Regions from separate parts of the Pseudoduganella sp. R-43 genome, predicted to be linked through region 1. Evidence: riboswitches for the same ligand, from Rfam matches in the RefSeq annotation. Region 1 holds a riboswitch; the other holds the start of a gene.

The links. A riboswitch is a leader RNA that binds a small molecule or an ion and turns the genes downstream of it on or off. The one in region 1 is predicted to bind glycine.
Region 2: linked by a shared signal. The riboswitch ahead of gcvT (glycine cleavage system aminomethyltransferase GcvT) and the one ahead of ACN9M3_RS10955 (hypothetical protein) in region 1 are both predicted to bind glycine.

What each region holds. Positions count from the first base shown of each region.
Region 1 is NZ_CP183988.1:2,398,891-2,406,421, forward strand. It holds gene ACN9M3_RS10930 (LytR/AlgR family response regulator transcription factor) at 1-117, opposite strand, end outside; gene ACN9M3_RS10935 (formylglycine-generating enzyme family protein) at 230-1,234, shown strand; gene ACN9M3_RS10940 (sensor histidine kinase) at 1,254-2,453, shown strand; gene ACN9M3_RS10945 (tetratricopeptide repeat protein) at 2,565-3,698, shown strand; gene ACN9M3_RS10950 (C39 family peptidase) at 3,740-4,321, opposite strand; gene ACN9M3_RS10955 (hypothetical protein) at 4,334-4,978, opposite strand; glycine riboswitch at 5,134-5,228, opposite strand; gene ACN9M3_RS10960 (ABC transporter substrate-binding protein) at 5,398-6,621, shown strand; gene ACN9M3_RS10965 (carbohydrate ABC transporter permease) at 6,637-7,455, shown strand; gene ACN9M3_RS10970 (carbohydrate ABC transporter permease) at 7,452-7,531, shown strand, end outside.
Region 2 is NZ_CP183988.1:4,088,559-4,096,089, reverse strand. It holds gene gcvP (aminomethyl-transferring glycine dehydrogenase) at 1-1,937, opposite strand, end outside; gene gcvH (glycine cleavage system protein GcvH) at 2,002-2,382, opposite strand; gene gcvT (glycine cleavage system aminomethyltransferase GcvT) at 2,428-3,546, opposite strand; glycine riboswitch at 3,596-3,700, opposite strand; glycine riboswitch at 3,706-3,791, opposite strand; gene ACN9M3_RS18470 (hypothetical protein) at 3,871-4,071, shown strand; gene ACN9M3_RS18465 (hypothetical protein) at 4,144-4,488, shown strand; gene ACN9M3_RS18460 (ATP-dependent Clp protease proteolytic subunit) at 4,556-5,116, shown strand; gene ACN9M3_RS18455 (hypothetical protein) at 5,183-5,350, opposite strand; gene ACN9M3_RS18450 (DUF1631 family protein) at 5,640-7,531, shown strand, end outside.

The sequences.
Region 1 (7,531 bases):
GATCTCGAGCTCGGGCCATAGCAATGCCAACTGGCTGCACAAGTACTGCGCCAGGTGCGGCTCGTCATCGGCGATCAAGGCGCGCCATGGCAATTGCGTATCCAGTTTAGAAGTCATGGCGGCATTGTAGCCATTCGTCGGCTCGATTGTCGATTCGTCGCTTGGTGCGTGGCGTCGCGTGCGGGTTCTGGAATCCTTCTTTCATCTCAACCAACGAAGAAGGAATGCAATGCCAAAAAATATCGTCCTGATGTCCGCCTTGCTTTGGGCGGTGCCCGCTTTCGCGACCGACAAGGTCATGCCGATCGAACCGCCGATGGTCACCATCAAGGCCGGCGAGTTCATGATGGGAAGCGATCGCAAGGCCAACTCGCAGCCGGTGCATGCGGTGGCCATCAAGTCGTTCAGGTTGGGGAAGTATGAAGTCACTGCCGCTGAATTCCAGCGTTTTGTCGAGGCCACCAATTACCGCATCCCGCGCATGTGCACACAAATGGCGTCGAGGAGCTGGTTTCTCAGCATTCCGGGAGAATATCCTGTGGCCACCACGCTGCAGTCGATGAGCAAGTTCGAACCGGCAACCTGCATTGGCTGGAACGGCGCCGACGCCTATGTCAAATGGCTGGCCAAGGAAACCGGCAAGAAGTATCGCTTGCCGACCGAGGCTGAATGGGAATACGCGCATCGCGCCGGCAGCACCCAGCGCTACTTCTTTGGCAACGACGAAGCCCAGGCGTGCCGCTATGGCAATCTGGGCGACCGCTCGGCCGAGGCGGCGATCCGGCGCGACTTCGGGCTGGAGTCAATGAACCACGTCGGCGTCATTCCGTGCGACGACAAAGCCGAGTACGCCAGTATCGTCGGCATGTACGAACCGAATGCTTTCGGGCTGTACGATACGCTTGGAAATGTCGCCGAATTCCTGCAAGACTGCGAACACGATGACTATAACGGTGCGCCGAAGGATGGCAGTGCCTGGGTGAGCGGAGCCTGCAAGGCGCGCGGACTGCGCGGCGGCACCTGGCACTGGCGCGGTTTCCACGCCTCGATGCGCGGCTTCACGGCGCCTGATTTCATCGGTGGCTTAGAGGGCTTCCGCATCGCCGAAGACTTGGGAGGGGTGCAGGCTCCCAGCGATAAGCCAAGCGCATTCGAAGTGGAGCTGGCGCAGGCACAGCGCATCGAGCGCGAACGGCGCAGCGCTCTTGCGGAAATCACGCCGCCCAGGAACTGAGCCGTTACACTGTCGCCCCATGACGATCATACAAACCCTGAAATATACGCTGCGCACCTTCCTGGTCCTGAAGAAGGAGCGCGTCGATCCGTGGTGGGCGCGGTTGCTGGTGGGGAGCGTCCTGGGGCTCAGCGTTGCAATGGCATTGATGGGGCTGTCGGTCTTCTTGATGGGCAGCGATGCCCAGGGCTGGATGGCCTCGTCGTTACGCACCAATCTGCTGCTCGGACTGTGCGCGGCATGCACAATGATGTTCATGCTGCGCGGCTTCGAACTGTTGCTGCCAGGCGCGAAGCTCGACGCGCTGTCGGCCCGGCCGGACTGGCGCGCGGCAGCAGTCGTGAGTGTGCTATTGATCGCAGGCATGGCCGTGGGCGTGCGCCTGGGCTATATGCTATTGGGGTATCCGTACAATCTCAACCTTTGGAAGAAGTTGTCTGCTGTCCCCATGGTCCAGCTCAAGTTCTTGATCTTTGCGCTTTTCATTGTGGCAGCGAACTGGATCTGGTGGCTGCTGCGGGCGAAGGAGAATGCGTTGGCACAGCAGGCGGCCGAATCGCAATTGCGCATGTTGCAGGCGCAGATCGAGCCGCACTTCCTGTTCAATACCCTGGCCAATGTACAAAGCCTGATTGCCATCGATGCGCCGCGCGCGCAGTTGATGCTTGAATCGTTTACCGACTATCTGCGCGCCAGCCTCGGCCAGATGCGGGCGAGCGACAGCACGCTGGACGTCGAGCTGGAGACTGCACACAATTATCTGCAATTGATGCAGATCCGGATGGGAGACCGGTTGCGCTTTTCGATCGACGTGAGCGAACAAGCGCGCAAGGCGGTGCTGCCGCCGCTGCTGCTGCAGCCGTTGGTTGAGAACGCCGTGCACCACGGGCTCGAGCCGAAGCTGGAGGGTGGCACGGTGCGCCTGTTTGCCGACGTCAAGGACGGGCAACTGAATATTCGAATCGACGACGATGGGCTTGGATTACATCATGCGCGGCGTCCGGTGCGACTGGGCAGCGGCGTCGCCCTGGCGAATATCCGGGCACGGTTGCACACCCGCTACGGCGCACAAGCCTCGCTGGAGTTGGCCGCGCTGGAAGAGGGAACACGGTCATCGCTTACCTTGCCTTACTCCGGCAGCCAGGCGTTTAAACAAGCTAGCGCTGAAACCGCTGTGAAAGCGGGCTATCGTCAGGCACTTATTGGAAAATCCCGCTAGCCATGTGCCAGCGGGACTTTGTTGTGGAAAAGCATCAAAGTTTTCATTTATATTATGTTGCTTAATGGAAAATTCATATAATTTTCATTTTCCACCTAGCAGAAACATAATATGGCGTTGAAGTTCCGGTACGTAGCACTCCTGGCTTGTCTGCACTTCCCCGTGCATTTTGCACATGCGCAGGCATTTTCCCGCACCCCTAATGAAGAGTACGCAAAAGGCAATTACGCGCGCGCTTTCCGAGGGTTCTTTGAGCAAGCCACACGCAGCAATGACCCGAACGTACAGTTCAACCTGGGCATGATGTACGAGCGCGGACAGGGTACCGACCAGAACGATGTCGAGGCCGTGAAATGGTACTCGCGTGCTGTGGACCAGGGCAGCGTACCTGCGATGCGCCAACTGGCTGGCCTGATGGCCGCTGGCCGCGGCATCAAGCAGGACGGCGCCGGTGCACTGGCCTTGCTGCGCAAGGCGATCGAACAGAATGATGTTGCAGCGATCGAGCAGGTGGCAGGCATGTATTTCGAAGGCCGGGGAGTTCCCGCCGACCAGGCGCAGGCAAAGCAGTGGTACCAGAAGGCCGCCGCCGCCGGCAGCAAGAGTGCACAGGAGGCGCTGGACCTGATCGCAGCAATGGAGCGCCAGGCGGCCGGTCCTCTTGCGCCAATCCGCAAGCGCGCCGTGACTGGAGATGCCAACGCCCAGTACGACCTTGCAGTGGCCTATCACACCGGTAACACGGTGCCGAAGGACCCTGCCCAGGCGCTGGAGTGGTACCTGAAAGCTGCCGCGCAGGGACATGCGATGGCGCAGTTCTACGCGGGGCTGCTGTATTCCAACGGCGACGGCGTTGCGCAGGACCTGGCGCAGGCCCGCGCATGGTTCAGCAAAGCTGCTGCACAGGACAACAAGGATGCCGCCACCAACCTCGCCGTCATGCTCGACCTGGGCAAGGGCGGCCCGGTCGACCTGGCGCAGGCCGCGGTGGTCTACCAGCAGGCGGCAAAGCTGGGTAGCGCGCAAGCGCAAGTCAGGCTGGCTGGCATGTACTGGATGGGGCAAGGCGTGAAAAAGGACTACATCCAGGCCGCAACCTATTATCGCCAGGCAGCGGAGCAGGGGGAAATTACTGCTATCCGCAAGCTGGTCTACCTGCTCGAGAATGGCGTCGGCACAGCCCGTAACGTCGACGAGTCGAAGAAGTGGGCCGCCAAGCTGGAACAACTGGGCGGCAGCAACTGACATGAAAAGCCCGCCAGGCGTTTGCTGGCGGGCTTTTTAGTTTAAGGGCTGACGTTCATGCGTTGCGTGTGCGTCCAATTGTGGTCATAGGCGCTGACTGCCGATGCAAAGGTGCGGTAGGTCTGTCCTTCGCCTGGCCACGGGTTCATGATGTAGATGTAGTTGGTTCCGTTGTAGGTTTCGTAACCGCGTCCCACCATGATATGCCCCCCGCCATTGGTCCAGCCGTAGCGGATCACGAAGGGGCGGTTGCCATTGATCTCATTCACCACCGAATTCCACGACAGGTAGTTGTTGATCGCCGTGTTTGGCACGCCCCAGTTGTACAGGATGTTCTGCACGCTGCCGGACGTGCCGTACATATTGTTCGGCCGGTTGGCGTAGCTGTTCCAGTTGAAGGTGCTGTTGCCGCAGGCGTAGTTGATGCCGTAAGCCCAGTTCACGATCTGGCATTGGCTGGGTGTGCGGCTGTAGTAGTTCAGGACCGCTTTGCTGGAGCCTGCCCAGCACCACTGGCTGTGTTCCTGCGTCACCAGCGGGACGTTCAAGGTACGCCATTGCGCGAAGGCTGAGGGCAGGGCAAGCACCAGCGCTGCACCGGCCACGATTTTTGCGATTTTCATAGTCGGTCCTCCTTAGCGAAATGCTTCAATGTTGGCTTTGACGGCGGCGCGCAATGGCTCCAGCAATTCCGTGCCGTCGACCAGCTGGTTGCCGTTCTTCTGAAGCAGCAGCGATTCGCGAGCCGAGTGCAGCGGCGCGAACTTGGCGTGGTCCACTTCCAGCAGGTCGGCGCGGGCCTGGTAGATGCGGATGAAGCGCAGGTTGGAACGCGCGCTGTTGCCGTGAACCGCCATCGCAGCATCCACGTCTTTTGCGAGGATGGAGGCGCCATAGGCGACGGTTTCATAACGGCCGTTCACACGCTGGACAGTCGCCAGTCCGATGGGCTTCCCGTGCAGGGAAATGACGAAGCGCCATTCGCCGGTAGGCTTGGCTAGGGATGCCAGGTCGCCGCGCGCCAGCAGGTCTTTCGGGTCGACGGTGTAGACCTCGAAACCGTGGCCGACCGTGGCTTGCTTCAAGTCGCCCACGTCCGTGATATCGAGCGGGAAGTCGACCGGTGCGCTGCCGGGGCGAATCGCCTGCTGGTGCTCGGCGAATTGTACGAGTCCGCGTTTGGCGGCCTGCAATGCCGCGCCGTTGTCTGCTTTTGCCAGGAACGGGGCGGCCAACATCGCTGCGCAGGCAATGCGCAGCCAGAGTCGATGCGTATGCATGTGACTACTCCTCTGAAGGTTGATCAGATGTTCTTGAGGTGCGAGGTGATTGCCCCCTCTGTGCTGGACCTGAGAGTTTCACAGGCGTTGGCGGCCTGCTTGCTCCTTCGGTGCGCCGGCGCTTACCCTTGCCGGCGGCTCTTCAGAGTTGTGAAAACACGCGACCGGTCCTTTGGCCTGAGAGATTCCGGGGGCGGCTTGCTCCTTCGGCGTTGTCCATGGGTGGGACAAACTCTCCCGATCGCGCGACCGGAATGCTCCGGCAGCGAAATCAGGATATCCCAGGGATTTATTCGATTTCAATCGTTTTCCGATACACGTTGCGTTTTCGCCAAGAAGGACTTTCCTGTTATTCTATTGACACTCGCCTGGGAAATTGGTAACGTTTCCAAAAATAAGCGGCACACAGAGGAGACGGGATGTTTAAGCAGTTATTTGCTTGTGCAATGGCGTTCGGCGCCACCTCCGCGCAGGCTGCCGGGCCAAGCGCAGAAGTGATCCATTGGTGGACGTCAGGCGGTGAATCCGCTGCCGTCAAGCAGCTCGCAAGTGCCTATCGTGCCGCCGGCGGCACATGGATCGATACGGCGATTGCCGGTGGCGAGCAGGCTCGCGCGGTGACCCTCAATCGCATGGTTGGCGGCAAGGCGCCTGCTGCAGCGCAGTTCAATATTTCCAAGCAGTTCCTCGATATAGTGGACCAGGACATGCTGGTGCAACTGGATGATGTCGCACGCCAGGAGCGCTGGGAATCCACGCTGCCGGAACCGATCGTCAACACCATCCGCATCGATGGCCATTACTACGCGATGCCGATGAACATCCACATGCAGACCTGGATCTGGTATTCCAGGGCCGCCTTCAAAAAGGCCGGCATCGCAAAAGAACCTGCAACCGTCGACGAACTTTTTGCCGCGCTGGATAGACTCAAGGCCGCGGGCCTGGTGCCGCTGGCGCATGGCGGGCAGGCGTGGCAGGAGCACATTCTGTTCGCATCGCTGCTGGCAAACATGGGAGGGCGCCAGCTCTACCTGCAAGTGATGCGCGATCGCGACCAGCGTGCGATCAATTCCGAACCGGTGCGCAAAGTGCTGCTGGCCTTCAAGCGCCTGCAATCCTATGTCGATCCCGCGTCACCGGGCCGCAACTGGAATGACGCGACCGCAATGCTGGTTAGCGGCAAGGCGGGCATGCAGATCATGGGGGATTGGGCCAAGGGCGAATTCAGCAATGCAAAAATGGCGCCCGGCGTCGATTACGGCTGCATCGCGGGCCTTGGCGCGAATTCGCCGTACCTGATCCAGGGCGACGCTTTCGTCTTTCCTCGTTCGGAGCAGGCGGTAGTGCAGCAGGCACAGAAGCTGATGACCAAAGTGCTGCTGGCGCCTGCGACACAGGTGAGCTTCAACAAACTCAAAGGCTCGGTGCCTCCGCGTGTGGATGCCGATACCAGCCAGCTCGACGCCTGCGCCCGCGCGGGCGCCGCCATCATGCGCGACCGCAATCGACAGGTCGGGGCGCCCGAAATCTACCTGACTCCCGACCAGAACGGTGCAGTCCAGGACGCGCTGACCGCGTACTGGAACACATCGATGACGGTTGACAAGGCGCAGAAGGCGCTTGCTGCGGCGCTGAGGAACTGAGCGGTGCGTCGAGCCATGTCTTATGCGGCGCTGTTGCCGATGTTGCTGACGGTATGCGTGGGCTACCTCGGCTCCTTCGCCTGGACGTTCTACGTATCCCTCACCAGTTCGCGCAGCATCGCGACCAGCAAGCTGGTTGGCATGGCGCAGTATGAGCGCCTGTTCGACAATGAGCGCTGGCTGCTGTCGCTGCACAACCTGGCGTTGTTTGGCGTGCTGTTCGTGCTGGCCTGCATGGTGATCGGCTTTCTGCTGGCTGCCGCGATCGATCGGCAGGTTGCCGGCGAGGGTGCACTGCGCACCCTGTTCCTGTACCCGTATGCGATGTCATTTGTCGCGACGGGGCTGGTGTGGCAGTGGATCCTGACGCCCGGCGGCATGCCGGGCGTTGAGATTGACTGGCTGGTGGACCAGGACATGGTGCTCTATACGGTGGTGCTGGCGTCGGTGTGGCAGGCATCAGGTTTCGTCATGGCGCTGATGCTGGCCGGCCTGCGCAGCGTTGATCCGGAAATATGGAAGGCTGCGCGACTGGACGGCATTCCGGCCTGGCGCGTCTATGTTTCCATTATTCTGCCGATGCTGGCGCCAACCCTGGCGACCGTTTTCATCCTGCTGGCGACCATGGTGGTGAAGTTATACGACGCCGTCGTGTCGATGACCCAGGGCGGCCCGGGTACGGCCAGCGAAGTGCCGGCGAAATTCATCATGGATCACCTGTTCCTGCGCGCGAATATCGGCCTGGCCTCGGCCGGCGCGGTGGTGTTGCTCCTGACGGTGCTGGCCCTGCTGGCGCCATGGGCTTATGCCCGCAGCAGGAGAGGTAGGGCATGAAGGCGGCGCGTATCGGGCTTTACGCCTTCCTGGCCAGCGCGGCGCTGTTCTTCCTGCTGCCGCTGTACGTGATGCT
Region 2 (7,531 bases), 1.7 Mb from region 1:
GCCAGGTTCTTCGAGTGCTGTTCGGCCTTGGCTTTCAGGTCCACCAGGTCAACGTTGCCCTTGTCGTCGCAGGCGGTCACCACAACCTGCATGCCCACCATGGCGGCGGAAGCAGGGTTGGTACCGTGTGCCGACGACGGAATCAGGCAGATGTTGCGGTGGCCTTCGCCGCGCGATTCGTGGTACTTCTTGATCACCAGCAGGCCGGCGTATTCGCCCTGCGAGCCGGCGTTAGGCTGCAGCGAGACAGCGGCGTAGCCGGTCACGGCGCACAGCATTTCTTCCAGCTGGGCGATCATTTCGCGGTAGCCGACGGTCTGGTCGTTCGGTGCGAACGGGTGGATCGACGAGAACTCAGGCCAGGTCACCGGGATCATTTCGCTGGTGGCGTTCAGCTTCATGGTGCAGGAGCCCAGCGGGATCATGGTGCGGTCCAGCGCCAGGTCCTTGTCGGCCAGGGAGCGCAGGTAGCGCAGCATTTCGGTTTCGCTGTGGTAGCGGTTGAAGGTTGGGTGCTCCAGGTAAGCGGAGGTACGTGCCAGCGCTTCAGGGAAGCTGGCGCCGACCGATGCTTCAACTGCGTCGAAGTCCGGCGCAGCCTTGCCGCCGCTGAACACGTTCCACAGCGCTGCCAGGGTGTCGCGGTCGCAGGTTTCGTCGAGCGACACGCCAACGTGCTTGGCGTCGATCTTGCGCAGGTTGATGCCGGCGGCAACAGCGGCTGCGTGCAGTTCGTTGGCCTTGTCGGTGGCGACGGTCAGGGTGTCGAAGAAGGTGTCGTTGACCGAGTAGCCCAGGGACTTCAGGTTGGCGGCCAGGATGCCGGTGTAGCGGTGGGTGCGCTCGGCGATCTGCTTCAGGCCTTTCGGGCCGTGGTAGACGGCGTACATCGAAGCCATCACGGCCAGCAGCACCTGTGCGGTACAGATATTAGAGGTCGCTTTTTCGCGGCGGATGTGCTGTTCGCGGGTCTGCAGGGCCAGGCGGTAAGCCTTGTTGCCGTTCTGGTCGATGGTCACGCCAACCAGGCGGCCTGGCATGGAGCGCTTGTATTCGTCGCGGGTGGCCATATAGCCGGCGTGCGGGCCGCCGAAGCCCAGCGGCACGCCGAAGCGCTGCGAGTTGCCGACCACAACGTCGGCGCCCCATTCGCCCGGAGGGGTCAGCATGGTCAGGGCCAGCAGGTCGGCGGCAACGATCACCATGGCACCGGAAGCTTTGACCGTTTCGACGGCAGCGCGGTAGTCGCGCACAACGCCGTTCACGCCCGGGTATTGCAGCAGCACGCCGAAAGCATCGGTCACGCCGGCCAGCTCGGACGGGTCGAAGGTCTTGACGGTGATGCCCAGCGGCTCGGCGCGGGTCTGCACTACTTCCAGGGTCTGCGGCAGCACGTCGTTGGCGACGTAGAAGGTGTTCGACTTGGACTTGCCGACGCGCTGGATCAGGGTCATGGCTTCGGCAGCGGCGGTGCCTTCGTCCAGCATGGACGAGTTGGCGATGGCCATGCCGGTCAGGTCGATCAGCACCTGCTGGAAGTTCAGGATCGCTTCCAGGCGGCCCTGGGAGATCTCCGGCTGGTACGGGGTGTAAGCGGTGTACCAGGCTGGGTTTTCGAAGATGTTACGCAGGATAACGCCCGGGGTGTGGGCGTTGTAGTAACCTTGGCCGATCAGGGATTTCAGCACCTTGTTCTTGGAAGCGATGCCTTTCAGCTTGGCCAGTGCTTCGTTCTCCGGCAGCGGCTGGAAGAACTGGCCCAGCGGCAGGTCATTCTTGTTGCGGATGCCCGGCGGGACGATGGCATCGATCAGGGCGGCGCGGGTTGCGTAGCCGAGCACGTCCAGCATTTGCTGCTGTTCTGCGGCTTCCGGGCCGATGTGGCGGGCGATGAAGGCATCGCGGGCTTCAAGTTGGGTCAGGCTGGTGCGGGTCATGGTGGGAAATCTCTTGGCCAGAATGTGAAAAGGCCCGCACGCAGCGGGCCCGGTAATGCGGTAATTAGTGCGCTACGTTGCCGTAAGCAGCGGCGTCCAGCAGGCCGTTGATGGCGTTGGCGTCGCTTGGCTTGATCTTGAACAGCCAGTTCGCATAGGCGTCGGCGTTGATCGATTCAGGCGCGCCGACTACGGCGTCGTTCACGGCAACCACTTCGCCCGAGACCGGCGCGTAGATGTCGGAAGCGGCTTTCACCGATTCCACCACGGCAGCGTCGTCGCCGGCGGTGAACGATGCGCCGACTTTTGGCAGCTCGACGAACACGATGTCGCCCAGGGCGTCTTGCGCGAATTCGGTGATGCCGACGGTCACGGTGCCGTCCGTTTCAGCGCGTACCCACTCGTGGGACTCGGTGTACTTCAGGTCTGCTGGAATGTTGCTCATGTTGGCTCCAAGGCTAAGGTTATTGTTTGGTTTTGCGGGTCTGGCTTAAGCAACCAGGATTTTACCGTTACGGACGAAAGGCAGCTTCACGACGGTGGCGGCCAGCTTCTTGTCGCGGATTTCCACGTGCACGGTGTCGCCCACGTTCACGCCCATCGGCACGCGCGCCAGCGCGATGGCCTGCTGCATGGTAGGGGAGAAGGTGCCGGAGGTGATTTCGCCAGTGTCGCCGTTGGGGGCGATGACTTTCTGGTGGGCGCGCAGCACGCCGCCTTTTTCGCGCAGGATCAGGCCGACGAACTGGGCGTTCTGGCCTTTCGCTTGCAGGGCCGCCTTGCCGATGAAGTCGCGCTCGGAGACCAGGTCGATGGTCCATGCCAGGCCGGCGTCCAGCGGGTTCACGGTTTCGTCCATGTCCTGGCCGTACAGGTTCATGCCGGCTTCCAGGCGCAGGGTGTCGCGCGCGCCCAGGCCGGCCGGCTTGACGCCTGCCGCGTTCAGTGCATTCCACAGGTTTTCAGCTTGTTCCGCGGCGACACCGATTTCGAAGCCATCTTCACCGGTGTAGCCGGTGCGGGCCACCATGGCTTCGCCAAAGGCGGTGCCTGGCACCAGCGCCACGTTGAATGGCTTCATTTCAGCGGTGGCTTCCTTGGCTTGCGGGATCACTTCCCACACTTTTGCGCGGGCGTTCGGGCCTTGCACGGCGATCAGGGCCATGGCGTTGGCGCCGTCGCGGCGTTGGGTGATGGTCAGGCCGGCATTGGTGGCTTCGTTCTGCTTGTTCATCCACGCGATGTCTTTTTCCGCGGTACCGGCGTTGACCACCAGGCGGAACCACTCTTCGTTGATGAAGTAGATGATCAGGTCGTCGATGACGGTGCCTTCCGGGGTCAGCATGCAGGAGTACAGGGCCTTGCCCGATACCTGCAGCTTGTCGACGTTGTTGGCGACCAGGCCGCGCAGGAAGGAACGCACGTTGGCGCCCTTGATGTCAACCACGCACATATGGGCCACGTCGAACATGCCGACGTCGGTGCGCACGGCATGGTGCTCTTCGATCTGGGAGCCGTAGTTGACCGGCATGTCCCAGCCGCCGAAGTCGACCATGCGGGCGCCGAGGGCACGATGAGCGTTGTTGAGTGGGGTTGCTTTGAGCGTCATTGATACCTCGGGGCAGAGAATAGGGGTTAATAAACGTAAACATGAATACGCCTACCCCTCTGTCCTTGGTACCTGAGAGATAACGGGAAGGTAATCCCGCACGCCCCTTCGGTGGGCCCTGCGCCATGGCGGACCGCTCTCCAGAGTTTTAGCCCATGGGGCCCTTGTTCGGTCCTTTTGCCTGAGAGTTTCTGGGTAATGCCCCTTCGGCGCCAGCGGCAGCTGGTCTCTCCCGATCAAGACTTGCGACTATATGACAGGAGGGCAATAAAGTCAATCTTGCGGCCCCGGGGAACTTGCCGCTGGGCCGTTGGTCCAATGGTCATGAAAACGCCAAACGACGACTATGACAATCCCTGGAAAGCCGCGGTTGAACGCTATTACAGGGAATTTCTTGCCATCTTCTGCCCCTGGCTGGAGGCGGCAATCGATTGGGCCGTGAACCCGCAGTTTCACGACCAGGAATTGGGCAAAGTAAGCCGTGACGCAAGGCCAGGGCTGGCGCCCGAATTCCTTCGTTTGTGAGGCTTGGGGAACGCGTCAGTCGATTGAATTTACAACAATCAAATTGCTCGACTTCGATCCGCCGCCGAAAGAATGTACTTGCCTGAGCCGCAGAAAGCTCGCTATGAGGCGGCGTTAGGTGAGCTGGAAAGGCGGTTGAATATGCCGTACGTTAATTCCATGGTGAGGGACGCTGTCGAGCGTGGTGAGGCGCAAGGACGGGTGCGAGGACTGGAGCAAGGTTTGGAGCAAGGTTTGGAGCAAGGGCAATTGATGGGGCGACGGCAAATGTTGCTGGAGTTGCTGGAGCAGCGCTTCGGGCTACTGTCGAGCCCTTTGCGGGAGCGGATCAAGGCGGTAGTTGAGCCCGAGTTGTCACGCTGCTCGGCGAAGCTGCTGGTGGCGCGATGCCTGGAGGATGTGCTGGCTAATGACTGAGGAGGGCACGCCTGGATGGCGGTCTGCGCTAGAATGACCGGACATCCATTTACAGAGTGGAGCGACCATGAGCGAAGAAAAGCAAAAACGCGATACCGAGGCCTGGTTCACCCTGTCCGGCGACGTGAACAGCGATATGGTGCACCGCATGTTCGATGCGGTGGCGGACATGACAGAGGATGGGATCGAAACCGCCCACATCCTGATCCAGTCCAACGGCGGCTACGTGAGCGACGGCTTGTGCCTGCACAATTACCTGCGCAACTTGCCGATCAAGATCGTCACGTATAACGGCGGAGCGGTGGCTTCCATTGCCGTCATCCTGTTCCTGTCCGGCGACGAACGCTTTGCCAGCGAAACCGCGCGTTTCATGGTGCACAAGTCGCATGCAAGTGCGCCGCACGGAGCGCGGCCAGATGCGCTGCGCATCATTGTGGAAGGCTTGCAGGCGGACGACGCCCGCACCGAATCGATCTTGCGCAAACATGTCCGTCTGACCGACGAACATTGGAATATCCACGCCTATTCAGACCTGCACCTGACTGCCCAGGAAGCTGCCAAGGTCGGTCTCGTCAACGACGTGGCCGACTTCAAGCCGCCCAAGGGCAAGCGCGTAACGAACATCTGAAGCGCAATATCTGAAACGACAGGGCCTGGAAGCGAACTCCCAGGCCCCCTATGCCGCGCCCGTCATCTAGCGATTGCCGCTACGGCTGGCAGGTGTCTTCTTGTCCGTCTTGCTCTGACGGCCGGTATCGGACTGCTGGCTGGCCGGCTGGGCTCCCGAACGGGAACCCTGGTCGGCGCTTTGGCGTGTGCCCGAGCTCGAACTCTGCTTGCTGGATTTTTGCCTGGATTTCATGACAGTTCCTTTCTGAAGGATCGGAACTTCATCATGCTTTCTGCAATAGTAAAGGTGAATCGGAATACAACTGACCGGCGTGTAGGACATGACCTTGCACCATTGTGGTGCAAACCCAACCGTTTGACCACATCGCCGAAAATATTTGCAGATTCTTTTGATTTGCCTATTGCCATGTGGAAAGAATCTGCGACAATGTGAATAACCACCAAAGTCAGGCCAGACCATGCTTCCAGAAAACCACACATCTTCGGCGCCCCAAAAAGCGGTCACGCCGCGGCATGCCTTGTTGGAAAACCTGATTAGCCTGGTCAATAAGCACATCAGTGATCAGTTCAATGAGTTGTCCACCCAATGGGCGGGCAGCTTGGTGGACGCGGGCGAGGCAGTCGACGTCAAGACACTGCAAGCGCGCTTGCGCGCCGGCAACCGGCTGCGCACCGATCACTACGCCTTCCTCGGCATCTTCGCCAGGCAACTGGAAAACGACCTGCGGCTGGAAATCGCGCAACTGGCGCCAGGGCAGAAGGCGCCGGTGCGCAAGGTGGCTGAGTCCCTGTCCCTGGTGTCCATGGAGGAAATGGATACCAAGGTGACCTTGGGCAGCTTCAGCAAGCCGTTTGAAGCCAAGTATTCCGATGGCCTCGCCACCCTGAATGTGCGCCTGGCCTTCCTGTTGGACCGCGATATCCTGCGCATTAACCAGAACCCCTTCCGGCCGGAAGTCTTCCTCGGCGCCTTCCAGCAGGCGTGGATCGATTTCATCAAGGATGAGGAGGCGAATGAGCTGATGAAGCCATTCCTGCGTCCGGAAGAGTTCTTCGATTTTGGCGCCATGCTGCAGGAGCTGAGTTCAGCGCTCGAGCGCAAGGGCGTGGGGCCGGGCTCGGTCGAAAAACACAAGTCACGCCGCGCTGATTCGCACGATGCGTCGCAAGCGTCATCTCGCAAGAAAAACCAGCAGGCCGCGCTGGCGGAGCAATTGCGCCAATTCTTCTCTGGTGCGGGCGATGCGCCGGGCGGCAAGGCAGCGCCGACCGGATTTGACCAACTGGGCGACCTCGACCTGTCACTGCCTACTCTGAGCGTGACGCCGGGGCTGTATGGTACGCCTGCGCATACAGCGGAGGCGCTGGCAGCTGCCGCGCCGGCAAGTGCCGGGACAGCAGCGCCAATGGCAGCGCCGGGGCAGCCAATGCCTGCGCCAGGCTATGTGGCCGGCGCGGCGCCTGGCATGGCAATGCCTGGTGGCGTTGGCATGGCGCCGGGCGTTGCAACTGGTGCCGCGCCAATGATGGCCGGCGTCCCTGGCGTGCCGGCCGTGGGCGGCATGATGATTCCTGCCGGCGGTGTTGTACCCGGTGGTGGCCTGCCGGGCATGCCGCTGGCGAGCGGCCCAGCAGTTGCAGGTGCGGGAGCGGCCGTCCCGGGCGGAATGCTGGGCGGCGTCGCCGTGCCGGGCGTGCCGGGTGGCGTGGCAGTGCCTGCGGGAGGCTGGGTTCAGGGGCCGGCCCAGGGCTTCCACGGCGGGGCCAATAACGAAGCGGCCCAGCGCGCATCGCTGGTCAGCGCCAAAGAGCCGCTGATGAATTTCCTGGCGCAGTTGCAGCGCGGCGTGCCGCAGGGCGCCGTGTTTGCCAGCGCCGATAGCAGTGCGATGCCGGCGCCGGGCATGCCGGCGGGCCTGGCTCCAGGATTCGCTATGGGGCCCGTGCAGGCCGGCGGCGGCGCGATGCCGGCCCCCGGCTTTGTTACTGGTGGCGGCTCGATGAGCAATGTGTTCTTGCTGCCGCAGATTAAAGAGCAGGCGCCTGCCGGCAGCCTGACTCGCGCCGACGAAGGCACGATCGACCTGCTGTCGGCAGTGTTCGAGACGGTGTTCCGCGACGAAAGCATTTCGCCCGAGATTCGCAACCTGATCCGCTTCCTGCAGATCCCGGTGCTGAAGGCCGCGCTGGTTGACAAGAATTTCTTCTTCCAGGAAGCGCATCCTGCACGCCGCATGATCGACCTGCTGTCGCGCATGGGCTGGGAGAATCGCAAGGACCCGGACGATCCTCTCTACAAGGCCATGCAGCGCAGCGTGGAGAAGGTAAGCGAGGACCACGAGGAGGAAATGACCGTCTTCACCGAGGCGGTCAATGAACTGGAAGCCTCCATCAAGGCTGAGGAGGCGGCAGC